4 regions of the Parabacteroides chongii genome follow, and region 1 is predicted to be linked to each of the others. Evidence: riboswitches for the same ligand, from Rfam matches in the RefSeq annotation. Region 1 holds a riboswitch; each other region holds the start of a gene.
The links. A riboswitch is a leader RNA that binds a small molecule or an ion and turns the genes downstream of it on or off. The one in region 1 is predicted to bind cobalamin.
Positions count from the first base shown of each region.

Region 2: it holds a riboswitch for cobalamin, as region 1 does, so the genes downstream of both, P3L47_RS01425 (porin family protein) here and P3L47_RS15335 (ABC transporter substrate-binding protein) in region 1, are expected to answer to the same signal.
Region 3: it holds a riboswitch for cobalamin, as region 1 does, so the genes downstream of both, P3L47_RS08240 (putative transporter) here and P3L47_RS15335 (ABC transporter substrate-binding protein) in region 1, are expected to answer to the same signal.
Region 4: it holds a riboswitch for cobalamin, as region 1 does, so the genes downstream of both, P3L47_RS08330 (TonB-dependent receptor plug domain-containing protein) here and P3L47_RS15335 (ABC transporter substrate-binding protein) in region 1, are expected to answer to the same signal.

Region 1 covers NZ_CP120849.1:4,108,302-4,113,757, forward strand. Annotated here, with positions in the region: gene P3L47_RS15320 (formate--tetrahydrofolate ligase) at 1-465, opposite strand, end outside; gene P3L47_RS15325 (hypothetical protein) at 858-1,310, shown strand; gene cobI (precorrin-2 C(20)-methyltransferase) at 1,399-2,097, opposite strand; cobalamin riboswitch at 2,166-2,368, shown strand; gene P3L47_RS15335 (ABC transporter substrate-binding protein) at 2,418-3,578, shown strand; gene P3L47_RS15340 (iron ABC transporter permease) at 3,744-4,781, shown strand; gene P3L47_RS15345 (ABC transporter ATP-binding protein) at 4,784-5,456, shown strand, end outside.
Region 2 covers NZ_CP120849.1:312,882-318,337, forward strand. Annotated here, with positions in the region: gene priA (replication restart helicase PriA) at 1-2,178, opposite strand, end outside; gene P3L47_RS01425 (porin family protein) at 2,248-2,841, opposite strand; cobalamin riboswitch at 3,110-3,374, opposite strand; gene P3L47_RS01430 (ATP-binding protein) at 3,425-4,987, opposite strand; gene murQ (N-acetylmuramic acid 6-phosphate etherase) at 5,327-5,456, opposite strand, start outside.
Region 3 covers NZ_CP120849.1:2,197,626-2,203,081, forward strand. Annotated here, with positions in the region: gene P3L47_RS08235 (acyl-CoA carboxylase subunit beta) at 1-1,134, shown strand, start outside; cobalamin riboswitch at 1,253-1,449, shown strand; gene P3L47_RS08240 (putative transporter) at 1,726-3,402, shown strand; gene P3L47_RS08245 (F0F1 ATP synthase subunit gamma) at 3,505-4,362, opposite strand; gene atpA (F0F1 ATP synthase subunit alpha) at 4,431-5,456, opposite strand, start outside.
Region 4 covers NZ_CP120849.1:2,220,793-2,226,248, forward strand. Annotated here, with positions in the region: gene P3L47_RS08320 (alpha-N-acetylglucosaminidase) at 1-1,313, shown strand, start outside; partial or broken gene rhuM (RhuM family protein) at 1,505-1,636, opposite strand; cobalamin riboswitch at 1,790-1,989, shown strand; gene P3L47_RS08330 (TonB-dependent receptor plug domain-containing protein) at 2,024-4,021, shown strand; gene P3L47_RS08335 (DUF5074 domain-containing protein) at 4,061-5,146, shown strand; gene P3L47_RS08340 (ABC transporter substrate-binding protein) at 5,161-5,456, shown strand, end outside.

The DNA.
Region 1 (5,456 bases):
TTCGCAGGTATGGCGGGTCTGATAGATATAATTGTCCAGCAACGCTGTGATCATATTATGAGCGGAAGTAACGGCGTGGAAATCGCCGGTGAAATGCAAGTTGATGTTCTCCATCGGCAGGACCTGTGCGTATCCGCCGCCGGCTGCTCCACCTTTCATACCGAAGCATGGACCCAGTGAGGGTTCACGCAGGGCGGCAACTGCTTTTTTTCCGATCTTGTTCAGTCCCAGGGCCAGGCCGATAGATACGGTTGTTTTACCAATACCAGCTTTGGTAGGCGTAATGGCCGTTACCAGGATCAGGTTATGTTCTTTGATTTTCTCTTCATCGATCAGATGAAGGGGCACTTTGGCGATATACCGACCATAGTTTTGTACTTCTTCGCGCGGAATACCCAAACCTGTGGCTACTTCCTTTATTTTACGAAGGGAGACTTCTCTTGCAATTTCTATATCCGATTTCATGTGCTTATGTAAGTTTAAGAGGCAACAAAAGTATATTATTTTTAATTAAATAACAAAATGATAGTATGAAAGGTTGTGAAGCTGGATAACTACGTGTTATTTGTGTTATATTGATAAAAGTTACTAAAAATAGAGTAAAAATGACTGTTTGGTAAGTAAAGTTCGCGTTTTTCGTGTTATTTGTAATCTTCAGTTGACAATATCGGCGCATTTAGACAGCTTCTGTCTTAAAGTATTTTAAAATATGGATTAAAGATTGCTGTATATGATAATTTGTCTAATTTTGCATTGTCACGATAACAAAATGAAGCTGACAGCAAGTTTATGGTGATAAAAAGAAAGTGTATAACAATTTTAAAAACTTCGGTTTATGTAATTAAGGAGATTTGATTATGACAACAATGAGATTTAGTATGGCAGGGGTAGCCGCAAGAGAAGCAGAAACAGGATCATGGTTAAGAACAATTGCAGATTGTTTGGGGATCCGTATGTTTTCGAAGATGAGTCCTTCGGTAAGTACAAGTAATGTTGGTTGGGATACCACCAAACAGAAAGAAATTCAGGATCTTCATCACTATGCCGTCTGTAACTTGATCCCAAAGGCTGGAATTTATCAGATGAATCTGCTTGAATCGCTGGCGCAGTCGGCTTCCATCTATTCACCGGAAGAAGTGGAGTCTCTTTATACTGAAACGAATAAAAAGATAGAGGAGATCAGCTGTCATATTTCAGGGGTGTTGGTAAGTGCACGGGAGTTGTGCAAGTCGGGACACCAGAACTGGGAGTCGGTTCAGTCGCTTCGCTATCATATGAACCGCCTGAGCGGTATTATAGAATCTGCCTAGTTTTTGCAAAACAATATCGGAATAGATCGTATCTGTGAATATCCCCTTCATTTCCGGATGCTGTCAAGCCTCCGGATTATGGAGGGGATTATTGTATGATCATCAGTGAGAAATAGGGGTACACTTTATCAGCTATGACTTTTCTGTCGGACGTGTAATATTCTTTCTCTGTCCCCACATTTTCAAAGTAATGGAACTGTGTCTGCGGATGCTTGCGGATACATTCGTGTACGGCATCTACGCATTGTGACAGTTTCATGATGACGATAACATATCCGGCGTTTATCTTTTCGCTCAGTTCTGCGGCAGAAGGTGTACCGGGAATGACAACGATTTGCTCTTCCTGTTTGACGATATGCAAGCCTGCCAAAGCTCCGGCAGCAATGAAAGCCGGAATACCGGCAATGCGTTGTACGGCAATCCCTGCACCTGTAAATTTATCGTATAGGTATTGTATGGACGAATAAAATCCGGCATCGCCTTCGGCAACGATAACGATCTGTTTGCCTTCCACATATTGGGTTGCAGCTTCGTTGTAGAGGGTATCGTAGACTTTCCAGGCCTCCGTACGGTCTTTGCTCATGGGGAGTATAAAGCAGTGGATAGCCGTTTCATTTATCTCCAGGGCGCGTACGATATCAGCGGCACGTGAAATGCTCTCGCGTTGTCTGTTGCGGGTGGCGGGACAGTAGATAATATCTGCTTTCTGGAGTTGGCGGAGACCTTTCACCGTGATAAGTTCCGGTTCGCCGGGACCTAATGATACAAAACTGATCGGATAAGTCATTTTATTCTTGTTCTTTTATTTGGGATGCAAATGTGCTGAAAATAGTGTAAAGTTGCAAACTTCTTATTACTTTTGCGCTCGAAATCGGTTCTGTAAAACTCCTGTCCATGGAGACAGATTAAAAGGGAACCGGGTGTAAATCCCGGACAGTCCACGCTGCTGTGAAGCTTTATAAACATCCTGATAATACCTTTTGCCACTGGTCTTTGCGATCGGGAAGGCATTCGGGATGGAAGTAAGTCAGAAGACCTGCCATTTTTTTGCATAACGATTGTCCTCGTGGGTTTGGACGGTTTGTGTCGGATAAAAACAAATAGAATATGAATAAGTATTTAGTCGGTGGCTGCCTGTTAGCGTTAATGGCTACATCGTGCGCATCGAAAGGAAATCAGCAGGAGAAAGAGAATGCATCGTCGCAACAAACGATTACGACGGATAGGATGGTCCAGGTTAAACCTGAATATGCCGAAGGTTTTCAGTTGACCTATGCCGACGGTTATGTCCTGGTAGATATACATGACCCGCAGAATGAAGAAAGCACGCATTTCCTGTATGCATTGGTTCCCCGCGGGACGAAGCCGGAAGGTCTTCCTGCTGATTATACGGTGATCGAAACACCTGTGCGCAGTGCCATTTGTATGACCTCCCTGCAGCTCTCCAATTTCATTAAGTTGGGAGCGGAGGATAAGGTGGTCGGTATCACGAGTACGCGCCATCTGTTTAATAAGACTATCAATGAACAGTTGAAGGAAGGAAAGACAGCGAAGATCGGGATCGAAGGTAATTTCGATAATGAGGTGATTATGAGTATCAATCCCGACCTGATCCTGATCTCTCCCTTTAAACGTGGCGGATACGAGACGATGAAAGATGTCGGTATCCCTCTGATTCCTCATCTGGGATATAAAGAAATGACACCGCTGGGACAGGCTGAATGGATTAAGTTTGTCGGTCTGTTACTTGGGATGGAGCAGGAAGCCAATGATAAATTCTCAGCTATAGAAAACCGCTACAACGAACTGAAAGAGCTGACTGCCGAAGGTAAAGTGCAGAGACGTCCTATCGTGTTCAGTGGCGAAATACATGGTGGTAACTGGTATGCGGTAGGAGGGAAGAGCTTCCTTGCACAGCTTTTCAAAGATGCCGGCGCTGATTACTTTTTGAAAGACGACGATCGCTCCGGCGGTGTGACACTCGACTTCGAGACGGTTTATAACCAGGCGGATGAAGCCGATTACTGGCGTATCGTAAACAGCTATCCGGGAACATATACTTATAAATCACTGAAAGATCAGGATCCCCGTTATGCAGACTTCCGTGCCTTCAAGGAAAAAGGAGTGATCTACTGTAATATGCGGGAGAAACCTTTTTACGAAAGTATGCCGACCGAGCCGGAAGTGCTGCTGGCCGACCTACTGCATATCTTTCATCCGAGCCTGTTACCCAACCATACTCCTGCCTATTATGATTTGCTTAAATAGTTTTTTTGCGCAGACAGCCTGCGCCGACCGATGCATGCAGCATGAGCGCCCCGTCTCACACATCGTGAGCGCCTCGGCTCATGCAACCTGCGGGCCTCGGCTCATACAACATGAGCCGAAGCGCTCATGCGACGTGAGCAAAAGAACGATTAAAATAACAATAGAATGAAATACTCAAACTCTCTTCTGATGTTTCTGATCTTTGTCTCCATCGTGGTTCTGCTGTTTCTGAACCTGGTGCTGGGATCGGTATCCATTCCCTTCCATTCGGTTTGGAATATCATCTGCGGCAATGGTGACGAACCGGTCACCTGGCAGAATATTATTTGGAAATCACGTTTCCCGCAGGCTTTGACGGCTTTGGTTGCCGGAGCCGGATTGGCAATCAGCGGGCTTCAGATGCAAACCGTATTCCGTAACCCTTTGGCGGGACCTTCTGTGTTGGGGATTAGCTCCGGTGCAAGTATGGGAGTCGCCTTCGTTGTCTTACTGAGCGGAAGCCTGGGTGGCGTGGCGTTGAGTAAGCTGGGCTTTATGGGGGAGATTGCCTTATCTATTGCGGCCATAGTCGGTTCCTTATCTGTCATGGCACTGATCGTTTATGTCTCGCAGAAGGTAAAAGGGAATGTGACGCTATTGATTATCGGAGTGATGATCGGCTATGTGGCAAATGCTGTGATAGGTGTGTTGAAATTCTTTAGTGTGGAAGAAGATATCCGTGCTTATGTAATCTGGGGGCTGGGAAGTTTCTCACGTGTCTCCGGTAATCAGATGATGCTTTTCGTGGCGATTATGGCTATCCTGATCCCCCTTTCGTTCCTATTAATAAAGACATTAAACCTGATGCTTCTCGGCGACGGTTATGCCCGTAACCTGGGACTGAATATCAAACGGGCACGCCTACTCGTTATCACCTCTGCCGGTGTATTGACTGCTATCGTGACCGCTTACTGTGGTCCGATCGTCTTTCTGGGACTTGCTGTTCCTCACCTTTGCCGTGCCATTTTCCAGACATCCGATCATCGCATATTGATGCCCGGTGTCTTATTTGTGGGGGCAGCCCTGGCATTGGCTTGTAACCTGATTGCACGTATGCCGGGATTCGAGGGAGCTTTGCCGGTCAACTCGGTAACCGCATTGGTCGGTGCTCCGGTCGTTGCTTCCGTATTATTCCGCAGACGTAAAAACGAACTGAACGAATGAGTATGAAAGAGGCAACTATTCAGATAAACGATCTCTCTATCGGCTATCATTCCAAGAATGATACAAAGCTGGTAGCTAGCCATATAACGACAACAATCTACAGTGGCGAATTAACCTGCCTATTGGGAGCCAATGGCGTCGGGAAGTCTACTTTATTACGTACCCTGTCCGCTTTCCAGCCTCGTATATCCGGCGAAATAGCACTACTGTCCCGCGATATACAGGACTATAGTGACAAGGAGCTTAGCACTATAGTGGGAGTGGTACTGACAGATAAGTGTGAGATCCGTAACATGACTGTCCGGGAACTGATCGGGATGGGACGTAGTCCGTACACCGGCTTTTGGGGACGGTTAGGGAAAGAAGACAAGCAGATCGTAGAAGAATCTATCTCCCTGGTCCGTATCGAGAACCTTGCTTCGCGCATGGTGCACACCCTTTCTGATGGCGAGCGGCAGAAGGTTATGATCGCCAAAGCGCTGGCGCAGGAGACACCTGTCATCTTTCTCGATGAACCGACGGCTTTTCTCGATTTCCCCAGCAAAGTCGAGATCATGCAATTGTTGCATAGTCTTACCCGTTCCACCAATAAAACGATTTTCCTTTCCACTCACGATCTCGAACTCGCCCTTCAGATAGCTGATAAGATCTGGCTGATGGATAGGGAGAAAGGGA
Region 2 (5,456 bases), 2.2 Mb from region 1:
CCGGTAATAAGGTGGATACCGAAACATACTCCGTTCGCTCAGTTGCAGACGGACCATTTCCTGATAAGCAAAATGCTGCACCATCCGTATCAAAGGGTGTTCCGGCTGGGAAGTCTGCAAGACAACCGTACCCCGCTTATCCCTTCTGCCTGCACGCCCGCTCACCTGCACCATCAACTGGAAAGCACGTTCGTGAGCCCGGAAGTCCGGATAGTTCATCAGGTTATCGGCATTCAGTATACCGACAACACTCACATTTCCAAAGTCCAGTCCTTTCGACAACATCTGTGTTCCGATCAGTATCTGCGTCTTTCCTTTCTCGAAATCCGAAATAATACGTTCGTAAGCCGTACGGGTACGGGCGGTATCAAAATCCAGCCGCTCTACTTTGGCTGCCGGAAATAGGGATGCAATCTCCTCTTCCACTTTCTCCGTACCGAATCCCATCATTTTCAACTCCGAACTCTGACATTCCGGACAATGGGGCGGCAACTGGATTGTATATCCGCAATAATGGCAAACCAGTTGATTATGGTATTTATGGTAAGTCAGACTGACATCGCAATTCACACAATGAGGCACCCACCCGCAACTCTTACACTCGATCATCGGAGCAAACCCACGTCGGTTCTGAAACAGGATAGCCTGTTCACCATGTGCAATAGCGGCATTCACCTTTTCAACCAGCAAAGGAGAGAAAAGCGTATCCTTCATAATTTTTTTACGCTTCAGCTCCTTTATATCGGCCGTGATAATCTCCGGCATCAGACAGTCGCCGAAACGGGTAGTCAGTTCGACCAGTCCATATTTGCCGGTCGTTGCATTGAAATAGGAATCGATCGAAGGAGTAGCCGATCCCAGTAAAGTCTTTGCCCCATGCATTCCAGCCAATACGATCGCGGCATTGCGGGCATGATAGCGTGGTGCCGGATCTTGCTGTTTGTAAGTGTTTTCGTGTTCCTCATCTACGATAATTAGTCCCAGATCCTTAAACGGGAGAAAGAGAGAGGAACGAACACCCAGTACGACCATTGGCTCTCCACCGTGAAGAAGTTTGTTCCAAACCTCCACACGTTCATTATCGGAAAATTTAGAATGATATACCAACAGTTTGTTTCCAAACAATTTAGCCAGCCGCTCCGTGATCTGGGTAGTGATGGCTATCTCCGGAAGCATATATAAAACCTGCCTGCCCATCTTCAGGACCTCGTCGATCAGTCGGACATAGATTTCCGTTTTTCCGCTCGAAGTAACGCCGTGAAGCAAACAAACCTCTTTAGATGTAAATACATCGTGTATTTCACCGTACGCTTTTTCCTGTGCCGGACTGAGCGGACTGAGCGATTGCAACCGGCATACCGGCACCTGCAAGCGTCCGACTTCTTTTTCATAGCTTTCCAAAACACCCCGCTTCAGCAGCCCGTCCAATATGGCAGCAGAACAGCCACTGTGTTCCAGCAGCTCCTTTCTTGAAACTTCCTTACTCAACGACGGATTTAAGGCATGACTCAAATCCAAGAAACAGACCAGCAAAAGTTCCTGTTTCTTTGCCCGCTTAAAATCAGCAAAAACCTCTTGCAAACGTTCCTCGCTGGCATATTCCTGCGACAGCCGGATAAATGTCTGCATCTTCGGCACAAATCCGCGTTTCATCTCTTCGCTGACCTCGACAGCGCCGCGCGCCATCAAGGAAGCCACAATCGGCACGACATTACGCAAACCGGTTCTTTTCTCCAGTTCGGATACGGTCAGTTTGAGTACGCCTTTGAAGGCATCCAATACAGCCTGCTCGTTGGGACGCAAAGGACCGTCAGCCACAAAATCGGCATTATAAGTCACCGCTGTCTCACTTTCCAGCTTCAGTCCGGAAGGTAAAGCCGCCTTATAGACATCCCCTAATTTACACATATAGTAAGAGGCAATCCATCTCCAGAAACGGAGCTGCGGCCTGCGCAATACCGGACTGGCATCCAGCAAGGCATAGATATCTTTCGTTTCAAAGTCCGTATTCGGTTTACGCTCATGCACCTCCATTACAATAGCCGTGTAATAACGTTTCTTACCGAAATGAACAATGACGCGGCAACCGGGAGTTACGGCAGCCTCCAAATCCGCAGGGATACTATAGGTATAACTATTTTCCAGCGGCAAGGGTAGTATGACATCTGCATATTTCATTTACGAGGTCAAAAGTAACAAAAAAGGCCGGACTGTTAAAGCCCGGCCCTCCATATCTTCTTTCTGTTATCAGAACAAAACCGCTGCAGTAATGGACCAGCCGCGATTCTTCGCCTTCATATCGAACTTATCCGAGCTGTAATTATCAGTCAGTCCCAAGCCATAATTGATGCCGACCTGCAAATGGCTGATCAGTTCCGCTCCTACACCGAAGTTAAGGCCTGCGCTAAAGTTTTTCGCTTTAATCTGTTCACCCAAAACATTCCAAATTTTATCTCCTCCTACACGGAAACCTACATACGGACCTGCAGAAAGATAGGCTTTTACCAAAGGAATACCGAACTTCCACTTCAAATTGACGGGGATATCCAAATAATCTGTTTTCATACTTGTCGAGGTAACTGTTCCCTCCGTTTTCATGTCGACTCCTTTCTGTGAATAGAGAATGGCCGCATCCAAGCCTATGCCTATCAACGGAATAGTAGTCTCGATCATCGGACCGATCTGGAATCCTGTCACATTATCCGCTTTCAGGATATCGGAATTCATATGAACGGATGATATGTTCAAACCACCTTTTACCCCAAACTTCAACTGGGATTTTGCCGGTACGGCTATGAATACCATCAAAATAACCAAAACTAAACCTGTAACCTTCTTCATATTGCCTGTTGTTAATTAATTATGTTTGCAAATAAACGCACTTTTCCTATAATAAACAAGTATTACTGTCATCCTGTTCATTCATTAAAAAGGAAAGCATGCACCGGTTACGGAGCTCATCCCGCAAACCGATCCATGCCTCTTTTCCTAATTATTATGGCAAAATAATTAAAAACAAAAATGTTCAGACAGCCAGACGGGAAACGGGAGTAAGAATAGTGGAGACGACAATCTGTCTCCTGTTCTCTTCCGGCCTTTCCTCGAAGCCGTCGAAATAGTATGCCTTGCAGGTCTTCTGACTTACTTCCGGTTTGAGCGCCTTCCCAACTTTTCAGTTGACAGTTGATAGTTGACAATTGACAGTTAAACTGTCCACTGTCCACTGTTATCTGTCAACTTCTCCGTCAGTGGCACTAGTGTTGCCCAATCCGTTATGAAGCTTACAGCAGCGGGACTGTCCGGGATTTTCACCCGATTCCCTTTTAATCCTTTCCTGCGGATACAGGTCCGGAACAATGCATGTCGCAAATATAATACATTTTTACTAGATTTGTACAAAATCTTTATTTTCTTGTTGGAGTGATTAGAACCTTATCTGCCAATCGCTGATAGTATGTCGCTCCCGGTCGAAACCGATGGCAACTTTCACGACGGGCAACCCGCACAAAGCAAAACGTTCGGGATAATTCCGCAAATCTATCTGGTTCATGGCTGCATCCGCCGTTTTATCGAGTTTTAGCTCCACGACATAAAGTGTCGTTTTCGTCCGCATCACCATATCCACACGACCACGGGGGGTACGTACTTCCACATCCACATACATACCAAGCAAACTGAATATGGTATATAGCAAAGACTGGTAATGCCCCTCGTAATCGGTATTATCGCATTTTGGGATCGTGGAAAGGAAAGTCTGCAATAAACAAAGGGCATCGTCCATCCGCTCTCCGGCTATCGCCTCGAAAAGAAGCGCAACCGTTGTAAGACCATCGGCGGTATGTTGGTGAAGATAACCGGGCAACAAACTTTTCATCAGCCCCATACGTACCTCCTTATTGGGAATGTCGAGCGTATAAAGTTCCGTCAGTTCGGAGTAATCTTTTATCGTGATATAACCGCTTTGGTAGAGTAGCGGGGTGATGTCCGTCATCCGTTCCGTCGGCGCATCGAACGATTCGGAAATAACTTTCCGACCTCCGATCTGCTGAGGCTTTACATGGTATTTGTTCAGCATCTCGATCAAATAGGTAGGTGTACCACTGCCGAACCAATAAGAACCGATTTTACCGTCCGCAAAAGCATTCAGCAAGCTGAAAGGATTATAGATGTCAGGCGAGGGGTAAGTAAAATGATAGCCGTCATAATTCTCCCTCAAACGTGCAACAAGTTTCGGACAGGTAATCTGCATCTTCTTCGCAAGCAATTCCAAATCAAGATTCATTTGCGTCAACATCTCCTCTTCCGTGATACCGCAAATGGCGGAATAGGAATCGTCCATGCTGATATTCTTTATATTATTCAGTTCACTGAATATGCTCAATTGAGAAAACTTCGTAATACCGGTAAGGAAGACATAGCGCAGATAAGGATCGCAAGCCTTCAGTGGACTATAGAAATTACGCATCACGTTTCGTAACACAGGCAAGTTTTTTTCTTCATGCATCACATCGAGAAGCGGCGCATCATATTCATCAATCAACACCACCACTTGCCGCCCTGTCCGCTTGTAAGCACATTGTATCAAATTCGCCAGCCGGATATTAACATCTTTCTCCTCTATATGGCAATCATACCGATCCTCATATCCCGACAAGAGAAAATCCAACATCCGATTCAAACGGGCTTCATCCACATGCTTCGCCATGCTGACATCAAAGTGGAGTACCGGATAGGTTATCCATTCTTTCTCCAGCCCTTCCATAGCCAACCCTTCAAACAACTCCTTGCGTCCCTCGAAATAGGCATGGAGCGTTGAAGTTAGCAGCGACTTACCGAATCGGCGTGGACGGCTCAAAAACATATAATTCGAAGCTGAATGTGTCATGCGATAAACATATTCAGTCTTATCAATATACACATAATTCCCCTCTCGAAGCTTCGAGAAAGTCTGTACCCCTATCGGATAAAGTCGTCGTTGCATTTCCATAATCCTGTTTCTTTTATCACAAATTTACGTGAAACAAAAGAGATTACCAAATATGATGTTGGCTATCTTTTAGTTATCATTAAAACTCCGGAAAAAGGCTTTGGGCTTGGCCAAAAAGATGTCTAATTCGTATCTTACCGAAAAGTAATCACGCAAAATCAGGACAAGACTCTATTCACCTTTCTTTGTTCGTTTCTTTATTATCAAGAAAACAGAAAACTACTTAGTAAGTAAACCTTCATCTGCTTAATAAGTAAACAAACCTCTGCTTACTAAGTAGCCAAGGGGGTTACTTAATAAGTAGTTTTTGTCTGTGTAGGGTTTGTTCAAAGCTCTACTTTATATGGAAGCCTTTCGATAAGCATCCACCGCCTCTTTTACCGATCCATACATCAGAAGGAGCCGCTGCGACTGGCCATAACTCAGTCCCAACTCCTCTGCCACCATCCGTGTTCCGCGGTCGACCAGT
Region 3 (5,456 bases), 1.9 Mb from region 1:
CGTATCCAGGAAGGTGTGAACAGCCTGGCCGGATATGCTTCTATTTTTTATCAGAATACGATGGCCTCGGGTGTCGTTCCTCAGATCTCGGCTATTCTGGGACCTTGTGCCGGTGGGGCCTGTTATTCTCCGGCATTGACCGATTTTATCTTTATGGTAAAGGATAAAAGCCACATGTTCATTACCGGACCGGATGTAGTCAAGGCGGTTACTCATGAGGAAGTGGGGAAGGAAGAACTGGGAGGTGCCTATACGCATAGTAGTAAAAGCGGTGTCACCCATTTTATGTGCGATACGGAAGAGGAAACATTAATGAGTATTCGTGAATTGTTGAGTTTCCTTCCTTCAAATAATATGGAGGATGCACCGGTCGTTTCCTGTTCCGACGATGTCCGGCGTGAAGATGAAGCTTTGCAGCAGGTGATCCCGGATGATCCGAATGTGCCTTACGATATCAAAGATATTATAGAACCGGTTGTCGATAATCATTATTTCTTCGAGGTAATGCCTCATTTTGCAAAGAATATCGTAGTCGGTTTCGCCCGCTTGGGCGGACGTTCGGTAGGTATCGTTGCCAATCAACCGGCATTTCTGGCGGGTGTGTTGGATATCGATGCTTCCGATAAGGCGGCACGCTTTATCCGTTTCTGCGATTGTTTCAACATCCCGTTGATCACATTTGAAGATGTTCCGGGATTTTTGCCCGGTTGCCAGCAGGAACATGACGGTATTATCCGCCACGGTGCCAAGATCGTGTATGCTTATGCGGAAGCGACCGTTCCCAAGATCACGCTGATTACCCGGAAAGCCTATGGCGGTGCTTATATCGTGATGTCGAGCAAACCGACCGGAGCCGATATAAACCTGGCCTATCCGATGGCTGAAATCGCCGTGATGGGAGCTGAAGGTGCTGTGAATATCCTGTACCGAAAAGCAACCGGCGAAGAAAAAGAACAGGCAATGAAAGAGTATACCGAGCAATTCTCCAATCCTTACCGGGCAGCCGAACAAGGATTTATCGATGAGATTATCATGCCGAGGCAGACTCGCTTCAAACTGATACAGGCGCTGGAGATGGCAAAGAACAAGAGCCTGAGCAATCCGCCGAAGAAACATGGCAATATGCCATTATAACGATTTGATTTTGTTGTTAGAATTTATGAATGGCAATCCCTGTCGACCGTGAGGCTGGCAGGGATTTTTTTATTGTAAAAAACTTATGATTAAATAGTTGTTATATCTTTTTATTTTGTAGTTTTGCCGTCGAATTGGTTCCGTATCGTCTGGTCGGATGATGTGGATTAAAAGGGAATCGGGTGTAAATCCCGGACAGTCCCGCTGCTGTGAGCTCCGTTCAACATTCTGAAAACAACTAATGCCACTGACGTTTGTCGGGAAGGCTTCAGGATGGGAGTCAGTCAGAAGACCTGCCGTTCATTAAAGGCTGTTTTTCTCGTGGGTTAGAAAAGTAGTTCGAAAAGAATATTTATCGTTTAAGGAGGTAACATTTATGGAGAAGCTTTGTGCGCGTTGTGGCGCGAAGTTATCAGGTTGTGACGGCTTTTCGCCGGAAGATCAGCATGTATTTACCGGTCTGGATCAATGCCAGCAGGTTTTTATCAGGGTCTATTATAAGGATTGCCTGTGCCCTTCATGTGTTCAGCATGTAAAGGATAATTTTTATGCTTTTGATATTTCATCTGCATATCTGAAAAATAAATAATTATGGAGTGGATAAGTGAACTGCTGTGGGGAGAGGGAATAGGGCATTCTATTCTTTTGTTATCGCTGGTGATCGCTGTGGGAATCCAGTTAGGCAAGATCAAGGTATTCGGTATCTCATTGGGTATAACCCTGGTGTTGTTTGTCGGTATCTTACTGGGACATTTCGGTTTTACCATTAATCCAGCCGTGATCCATTTCTTCAAGGAGTTCGGGTTGATCCTGTTCGTTTATTCTGTCGGTATGCAGGTCGGTCCCGGTTTTTTCTCTTCGTTCAAAAAGGGGGGGATGACATTGAACGGGTTGGCTTGCGGAATTGTTTTCCTCGGCGTTGTAACGGCCTTGGTCATTCATTTCATAACGGATATTCCCATGCCGACAATGGTCGGTATTTTGTCGGGAGCGGTAACAAATACACCTGGTTTAGGTGCGGCCCAACAGGCTTTTACCGATATGACGGGTACATCGAATGAAACGATCGCACTGGGATATGCTGTCGCTTATCCGCTGGGGGTTGTCGGTATTATCCTTTCCATGTTGTTTGTCCGCTACATTTTTCATATCAGTTTTGAGAAAGAGACAGAACAACTGGAAGCGGAGAACGATGTGCATAACAGTGAAGCGACTCCCATATCGCTTGTCGTGAAGAATCCCGCACTTTTCGGACGGAAGGTGATGGAACTCGGCGCTTTTCTCGAACACCGGCAATATGTGATATCCCGTATTTGGCGGAAGAAGAGCAATAAAGTCGAGATCGTGACCGGCAATACGATTCTGGATGAGGATGATAAGATATTTGTGATCACAACAGAGCATGACGCAGAGACTATAAAAACTTTTGTCGGTCCCGAAATTGAAATGGACCGTAAACAGTGGATCCCTGCTGAAAGTGCTTTTGTGAGCCGTCGTATTCTGGTTACCAAACCGGAGCTGACCGGTTCCCGTTTGGGTGATTTGCAGTTACGGCGTTTGCACGGTATCAATGTGACGCGTGTAAACCGTGCCGGAGTCGAATTGGTGGCTACTCAGGGACTGCAATTGCAGGTGGGCGACCGCGTAACGGTGGTCGGTAGTGAACTGGCTGTCGATAAGGTGAGTACGATATTGGGTAATTCGATGAAGCGTTTGAATGAGCCTAACCTGATCCCTATTTTTATTGGCATCGCTTTGGGTATTATTTTAGGTAGTATCCCATTCACTGTCCCGGGAATCCCACAACCGATCAAACTCGGTTTGGCGGGTGGTCCGTTGGTCGTATCTATTCTGTTGAGCCGCTTCGGATATCGTTATAAGTTGGTTACTTATACAACCCAAAGTGCCAACCTGATGCTGAGGGAGATCGGTATAACCATGTTCCTTGCTTGTGTCGGATTGAGTGCCGGAGACGGATTCGTGGATACGATTGTCAATAAAGGGGGATTTGCCTGGATCGGTTACGGTTTTATTATAACGATGTTACCGCTGTTGATTATCGGTTTTGCCGGCAGGTATTTCTTCAAACTGAATTATTTTACGCTGATGGGATTACTGGCCGGTAGTACGACCGACCCTCCTGCGTTGGCTTATGCGAATGCAACGGCAGGCAACGACGCTCCTGCAGTCGGATATGCGACGGTTTATCCGTTTACCATGTTCCTGCGCGTACTGACTGCCCAATTAATGATATTATTCTTCTGCTAAATTTAATAGATTTGGTTGTTAGAAAATTGTTCAATAATAATTTTAAAGCCGGAAGCCCCGCCGAAGTGATTCGCCGGGGCTTCGATCATTATAAGTAGAAGATTATTGACCACTCCCGCCCATAATATCCAGCAATTCGTTTGTGATTGCCTGCTGGCGGGTTTTATTGTATTGCAATGTCAGTTCCTGGATCAGGTCGTTGGCATTGTCGTTGGCCGTCTGCATGGCGAGCATGCGGGCGGCATGTTCAGCCGTGACGGTGTCGAGCAAAGTCGTGTAGATATGCAGGTGGAGAACTTTGGGCAACAGCAAAGCCAGTAGTTGCTCTGCCGACGGTTCCAGGATATAATTCAGCGATTCCTTTGCCGGGTCTGTCTCCGGTAAGGTGACCGGCAGGAACGTTTTTTCAGTCAGCACCTGCTCCGCCATATTCTTGAAATGATGGTAAAGCAGTTCTACCCGGTCTGCTTGCCCGGTAGTATATAAGTCCATCAATGCCGTAGCCAGCCGTGCTGCATCTTCGTAAGCCGGTTTGTCACCGATTGTCAGGAAGCTGTCGTCTGTCTGGTAACCTGCTTTATGCAGCTCGTCCGCTATTTTCTTTCCGACCGGATAAATGTGTACGGCGATACCGTCCGCCTCATATTGGTGGAGGCGGGCAGACAGCTCCTTCCATACGTTGGCGTTGAAAATACCGCATAATCCGGTATTGGATGAAAAAGCGACAATAGCGACCTGTTTCACCTTACGCACTGCTGTATAAGGTGAATTCAAATCATTCTCGGCAGACAAGGTCCCGCTCAGTATGGCGCTCAGCTTGTTCTCGTATACCAGCAAATGTTCGATAATCGTCTGCGTATGATGCAGCTTGGCAGAAGACACCATCTTCATGGCTGAAGTGATCTTCTGCGTATTCCGGATCGACGCAAGGCGAACTTTTATTTCTTTCAGTGATGACATATCTTTTTAATTGAAAATGGAGAATTGAAAATTGAAAATTAAATGTTGCTTATTGTAATTTTCAATTTTCAACTTTCAATTTTCAATTGTTTTGCCGTCTCTTCCAGGATATTACGGACTTCATCGTTTATCACACCGGATTTCAATACATCCAGTACGTCCTTCTGATGATTGGTGATCAACGTCTGAAGGAATGCCTTCTCAAATTCGTGTACTTTATTCAACGGAACTTCCTTCAACAAGCCTTGTGTACCGCAGTACAGGATTGCTATTTGCTGTTCCACGGGCATCGGGTTGTATTGGGGCTGTATCAGCAGTTGTGTATTCTTTTGTCCTTTATCGATCGTGAAGGCCGTAACCGCATCCATCTCGCCGCCGAATTTAGTGAACGATTCCAACTCGCGGAATTGCGCCTGATCGATCTTCAGTGTACCGGCCACCTTTTTCATCGCTTTCAACTGGGCGTTACCACCTACACGGGAAACGGAAATACCCACATTGATAGCCGGGCGGTTACCCTGGTTGAACAGGTCTGTTTCGAGGAATATCTGTCCGTCGGTGATAGAGATCACGTTCGTCGGGATATAGGCGGAAACGTCGCCGGCCTGTGTCTCGATGATCGGTAGGGCAGTCAGGGAGCCGCCACCTTTCACAAGATCTTTCATGCTTTCCGGCAGGTCATTCATTTCGCTTGCCACTTCCTGCTGGTTGATGATCTTGGCTGCACGTTCCAGCAAACGGGAGTGCAGATAGAAAATATCACCCGGATAGGCTTCACGTCCGGAAGGACGGCGAAGAATCAGAGATACTTCACGGTAAGCTACTGCCTGTTTGGACAAGTCGTCGTAAACGACCAGTGCATGGCGTCCGCTGTCGCGGAAGAACTCGCCGATAGCCGCTCCGGCGAAAGGAGCGAAGTACTGCATGGCAGCCGGGTCGGAAGCCGTAGCGCTGACCACGATCGTGTAGTCCATCGCTCCTTTTTCCTGTAATGTATTGACCAGGGAAGCCACGGTCGAACCTTTCTGTCCGATTGCAACGTATATACAATAAACGGGTTTCCCGACTTCGTAATTACTGCGCTGGTTGATGAT
Region 4 (5,456 bases), 1.9 Mb from region 1:
AGAATAATGATCCCGAATTTATACGCAAAATGGGATCATCTATCTATCAATCTATGCAGTCTGTCGATTCCGAAGCTGTTTGGATGTTGCAAAGTTGGCCTTTCGTTCATTTTAATACGGAGTTTTGGCAAGCATCGCAAGCCGAGGCGTTCTTCCGGAGTGTTCCACAGGGTAAATTACTGATTCTTGACTTATATTGCGATGTGACGCCGGGCTGGCCTAAATTTGAAAATGCCTTTTTCGGTCAACCGTGGATTTGGTGTATTATCCAGAATTTCGGAGGACAGGTTAGTTTACATGGAGGGCTTGACATTATGGCCGCGGATCTGCGTAAAGCCCTTGAACAGCGAGGGAAAGCTTCGGGTAATATGGCTGGAATTGGATATGCTATGGAAGGTCTTTGCTATAATCCTGTTATTGACGAGTTTCAATCGGATATGATTTGGCGTACTTCCATTCCTGATATCACGGAGTGGCTTAGTGGATTTGTTAAACGGCGTTATGGGAAAGACTTTCTTAAAGCTCGGGAAGTTTGGGGTAAATTACATCAAACAGTTTATCAGCAGAATCAGAATCATGGAAATATCCTACAGGCCCAACCGTCATTTACTTATAAGGCTGCAAAACCTGATAAGACTTTCGCATTGATTTGGAAATCTTTTTTAGATATCTCAGATGAAGTAGGTAAAGAGAAAACTTATCAATTCGATATTGTGAACGTGACACGGCATGCATTAGGTTTATTAGCGCCTCTTTATTATGGAAAACTTATTACAGCCTATCTAAATAAAGATCGAGATGCTTTGAAAGCTGCTTATGAAAAGATGGATGAATTAATAAACGATATCGATCGGCAATTGGCTACTAATTCAGAGTTTTTGTTGGGGGCATGGCTTGAAAGAGCAAAACGCTGGGGACACACACAAGATGAGAAAAAACAATATGAATGGAATGCCCGTAAAATTATTTCAGTTTGGGCATTTGATGGTGAACTTAATGATTATGCAGCTAAACAATGGTCAGGAATGATGCGTGATTATTACGGGCGTAGATGGAGACATTTTTATAACTCGATAGACAAATCATTAGCTGACGGTACGAAATGGGATAGTCGTCATTATACGGATGATCTCTTACGGTTACAAGAAGATTGGACGAGGGAGACAACTGTTTTTCCTGCTCATATAAGTGCTGAAGACCCGGTTGTTGTTGCAAAATCTCTTTACGAAAAATATGCTGGTGAATTTGAAGTCCCTTTGAATATCCCGAAATTCAAGATGATGGATGGAGTTCCAGCGCTGCTTACAGAGTAAAAAATCAATGCAGTTCTATAGATTCGGTAAATATTGTTGCTACTGACAGAGCAGTTAACAGTAGACAGAGGGTAGGGAGGGTGGGTGACCATAGTTGAAGCGTAGCGTGTCATGTAAAAAAATAATCCAGATTAAATATCTTCCGTAAAGAATAATTACATATATTTGTTTAATCTCTATTATTATTTTATTGCCCATTGCCTGAACTGTACACCTCTTTTGCAAGAAACCCTGTAACCGACCGAAATGATCATGGCAAGGTAGTAAAAATCAATGTATCGATTAACCTTTCTATTACCTTCCTGACGAACTACTCGAATTTTTATTATTTACAGGTAAATCAGATGTTTAATGTAAAAGTACGATAAACATTTCGATAATCAGTCAGAAAAGAAGGCGGATATTGATTAGTGCCCAGACCCACAATTATAGAAAAGTGGCAGGTCGGATAATAGGGATTTCCGATATATTTAGTACTTTTGCCATCGAATTATGGTGTAACGGCTTAGTTTCCACTATCCGTTAGTAAAAGGGAATCCGGTGCGAATCCGGAACTGTACCCGTAGCTGTAAGTTCTGTAACCCCGGCAAATCTTGTTGCCACTGACTGCAAAGTTGGGAAGGCGGCCGATCATGGGAGAACGAGCCAGAAAACCTGCCATCATTCTGTTGATGCGATACCTCGGGTAAGGTATTGATAGACCTGAAGATATGCGAACATTATATGTTAAAATGATTGTATGCCTGTTTGGTATACTTCTGTGTGTGCCTGCTGTGTATGCACAGACAATTGATACGACTGCTTATCACCAGCTGAAAGGTGTCGAAGTGGTGGAGAAGGCGCGTCCGTCCACTACCCGCGAAGCGGCTCCTTTGCAGGTGATGGATCGTGCCGGCATCGAACGGTTGGGGATACAGGACTTGTCGGAAGCGGTAAAACGTTTCTCCGGTGCTACCGTAAAGGATTACGGTGGGATAGGAGGACTGAAGACTGTTTCTGTGCGCAGCCTGGGTGCACAACATACAGCCGTCAGCTATGATGGCGTGACGATAACGGATGCCCAGAGCGGACAGGTCGATATCAGCCGCTTCTCACTGGATAATGTAGAAATGGTTTCACTTTCGATCGGACAGACCGACGATATTTTCCAGACAGCCCGGATGTATGCATCGGCGGGGGCGTTGAGTGTGAAGACTAGTTCTCCGGACTTTACATCTTCTCCTTTCCATTTGAAAGCTCAATTGAAAGCGGGGTCATTCGGTCTCGTGAATCCTTATTTACGTTATGAGCAGAAGTTCGGTAAAAAATGGTATGCCTCCTGGCATGGCGATTATTTGCGGGCTGATGGTAATTATCCGTTTACCTTAGTGAACGGTGACTTGGTAGAAAAGAAGAAAAGAAATAACAGTGATATCGAATCCTGGCGTACAGAACTTAATTTTGCAGGTGATTTGGGAAAAGCCGGTACGCTGTCGATGAAAGGATATTATTTTGATTCCCACAGAGGACTGCCAGGGTCTGTAATTCTCTACAATGATTATTCAGGTGAACGCTTGTGGGATCGGAATGCCTTTGCACAAGCTCGTTATGAGAATCGTATAACTGAAAAGTTCGCTTTGCAGGCACAGGCCAAATATAATTACTCCTGGATGCGCCATTTGGATGTTGATAATAAGTATGAGTCGGGAAGACAGGATGACCGGTATACACAAAAGGAATATTATCTTTCCGTATCCGGTTTATATTCGCTGACAGATCATCTTTCGTTTTCTTTGGCTGAAGATTATTTCATCAATACATTGGATAATACCATTCCGGAATGTCCTTTCCCAAAAAGATATACTTCTTTAACGGCTTTGGCCGCCCAATATAAAGATACAAGATTGACTGCTACAGCCAGTTTATTGGGAACTTATATAACCGAGAAAGTAGAAAGAGGCGACAAGCCGTCTGACCGTAAACGATTATCACCGGCAGTCAGTTTATCATGGAGGGTTATGCCTGAATATAATTTCCGTTTACGAGCTTCTTATAAAGATATATTCCGTGTTCCGACTTTTAATGACCTGTATTATCTGCGGATGGGAAATACCAATTTGAAACCGGAGCGTGCAACTCAATATAACCTGGGAATGACCTGGAGTGGTTCGTTACCTTTTATTAATTATCTGAATGCATTTGTGGATGGTTATTATAATCGTGTGAGTGATAAGATCGTTGCCATACCGACTATGTTCATCTGGAAAATGATGAATATGGGGGAAGTTTCAATCGGGGGAATTGATGTCAACTTGTCGGCAGAGGTTCCTTTATGGAAAAATATTTCTTTATCCGGACAAGCTTCTTATTCCTGGCAACATGCGATAGATATAACAGACGGGACTGAGAAGAATTATCGGGATCAAATACCTTATACTCCACGGCATTCAGGAAATGTATCTGTGGCATTCCAAATGCCCTGGGTCAATGTGTCTTATTTATTGACCGTGGTAGGAGACCGCTATGCAAGTCCCCAAAATATAGGAAGGAATCTGATAGATCGTTATGCGGAACAAACGATTTCGCTGAATCGATCGTTTACTTTTGCTTCCTGTTCTTTGCGGTTGCAGTTTGATATTATAAATGTCGGTAATATAAATTATGATGTGATAAAGTACTACCCCATGCCCGGACGTTCTTTCCGGGGAGGGCTTGTTTTTGTGTATTAAGAATAGATTTTGGTTAACAAACAATTAATGTAATTAGAAATGAAAAAGAATTTTTATTGGTTTGCCTGTCTTGCTTGTGCAGTGCTGGCTTTTTCTTCTTGTAGTGATGATGACGATAAGAATGGACCGGATGTAGAGATCCCGGAAGAAGTAACAGGTGTTTATATTCTGGACGGTGGTAGTTTTGGTGATAATAATACCGGAATTTCTTATTTGGACTCAGAAGGAAAGGTAACAGAAGATATTTTTAAGAAACAGAATAACCGTGCTTTGGGAGATATGGGACAACACATGATTAAATATGGTTCTAAACTATATGTATCGGTGTATGGTTCCAAGACTGTTGAAATATTGGATGCTGCCGATGCTACAAGCTTGAAGCAGTTGACTTTGACTGACGATCAGGGTGCAACACGTGCTCCACGTATGTTTGCTGCCTATAAAGACAAAGTGTATCTGACTACTTTTGACGGTTATGTAGCTAAAATAGATACTGCATCGATGGCTGTTGAAGGCTATGTGAAAGTAGGTCCTAATCCTGACGGCATAACGGTTGCCAATGGTCGTATCTATACGGCAGATACAGATGGAATGAACTGGCCGAGTCAAAGTACCAGTGTTTCTGTTATCGATATTAATAGCTTTAAATTCGAAAAAACAATTACAGTGTCATTGAACCCGAATTATATCTATTCAGATTCAGATGGTGATGTATATGTTATTTGTATGAGCGACTATTCAGATGATAAATCGTATATTGTGCAACGTATTGATGCTAAAACAGACGAAGTAAAGACTGTAGAAGGTATTAAGGCTTATAAAATGACTGTTGCGGATGATATCGCATATATCATGTTCAATGATTATTATGCAAATGAAGTGAAGTTTTATAAATACGACCTGAAAAACGAGAAGCTGTTGAGTGATAATTTTATCACAGATGGAACTGTAGTCAGCTCTCCTAATGGTATCGGTGTTGATCCCGTTACAGGTGATATCTATGTAGGGAAAAGCAATAAGAAGAACAATGGAGATGTTTATATCTTCTCTTCTGAAGGAAAGTTGAAGTCTCAGTTTGAAACGCTTCCTTATCCGTCAGAATTTGTATTTATGACTAATAAGTAAAAACACTTTGTGATTTGAAACAAATTTGTTTTTTCATAATATTTGTGCTTTGGGCTGTTTCGTGTACTCAGTCCAAAGTTCAGAACACTACCGGAAGTGATTTATTAAGTTCCGACACCATCCGTTACGCCCAAGGATTTACAGTTCAATATTTCGACGACTATACCTCCGTCGAAGTCCGTGATCCCTGGGACAGTACCCGTATCCTGCAACGGTACCTTTTGGTAGACCGTGAGCAGTCGGTACCGGGTAATCTGCCGAAAGGAACAGTGGTACGGACTCCTATTCGTAATATAGTTGTCTATACCTC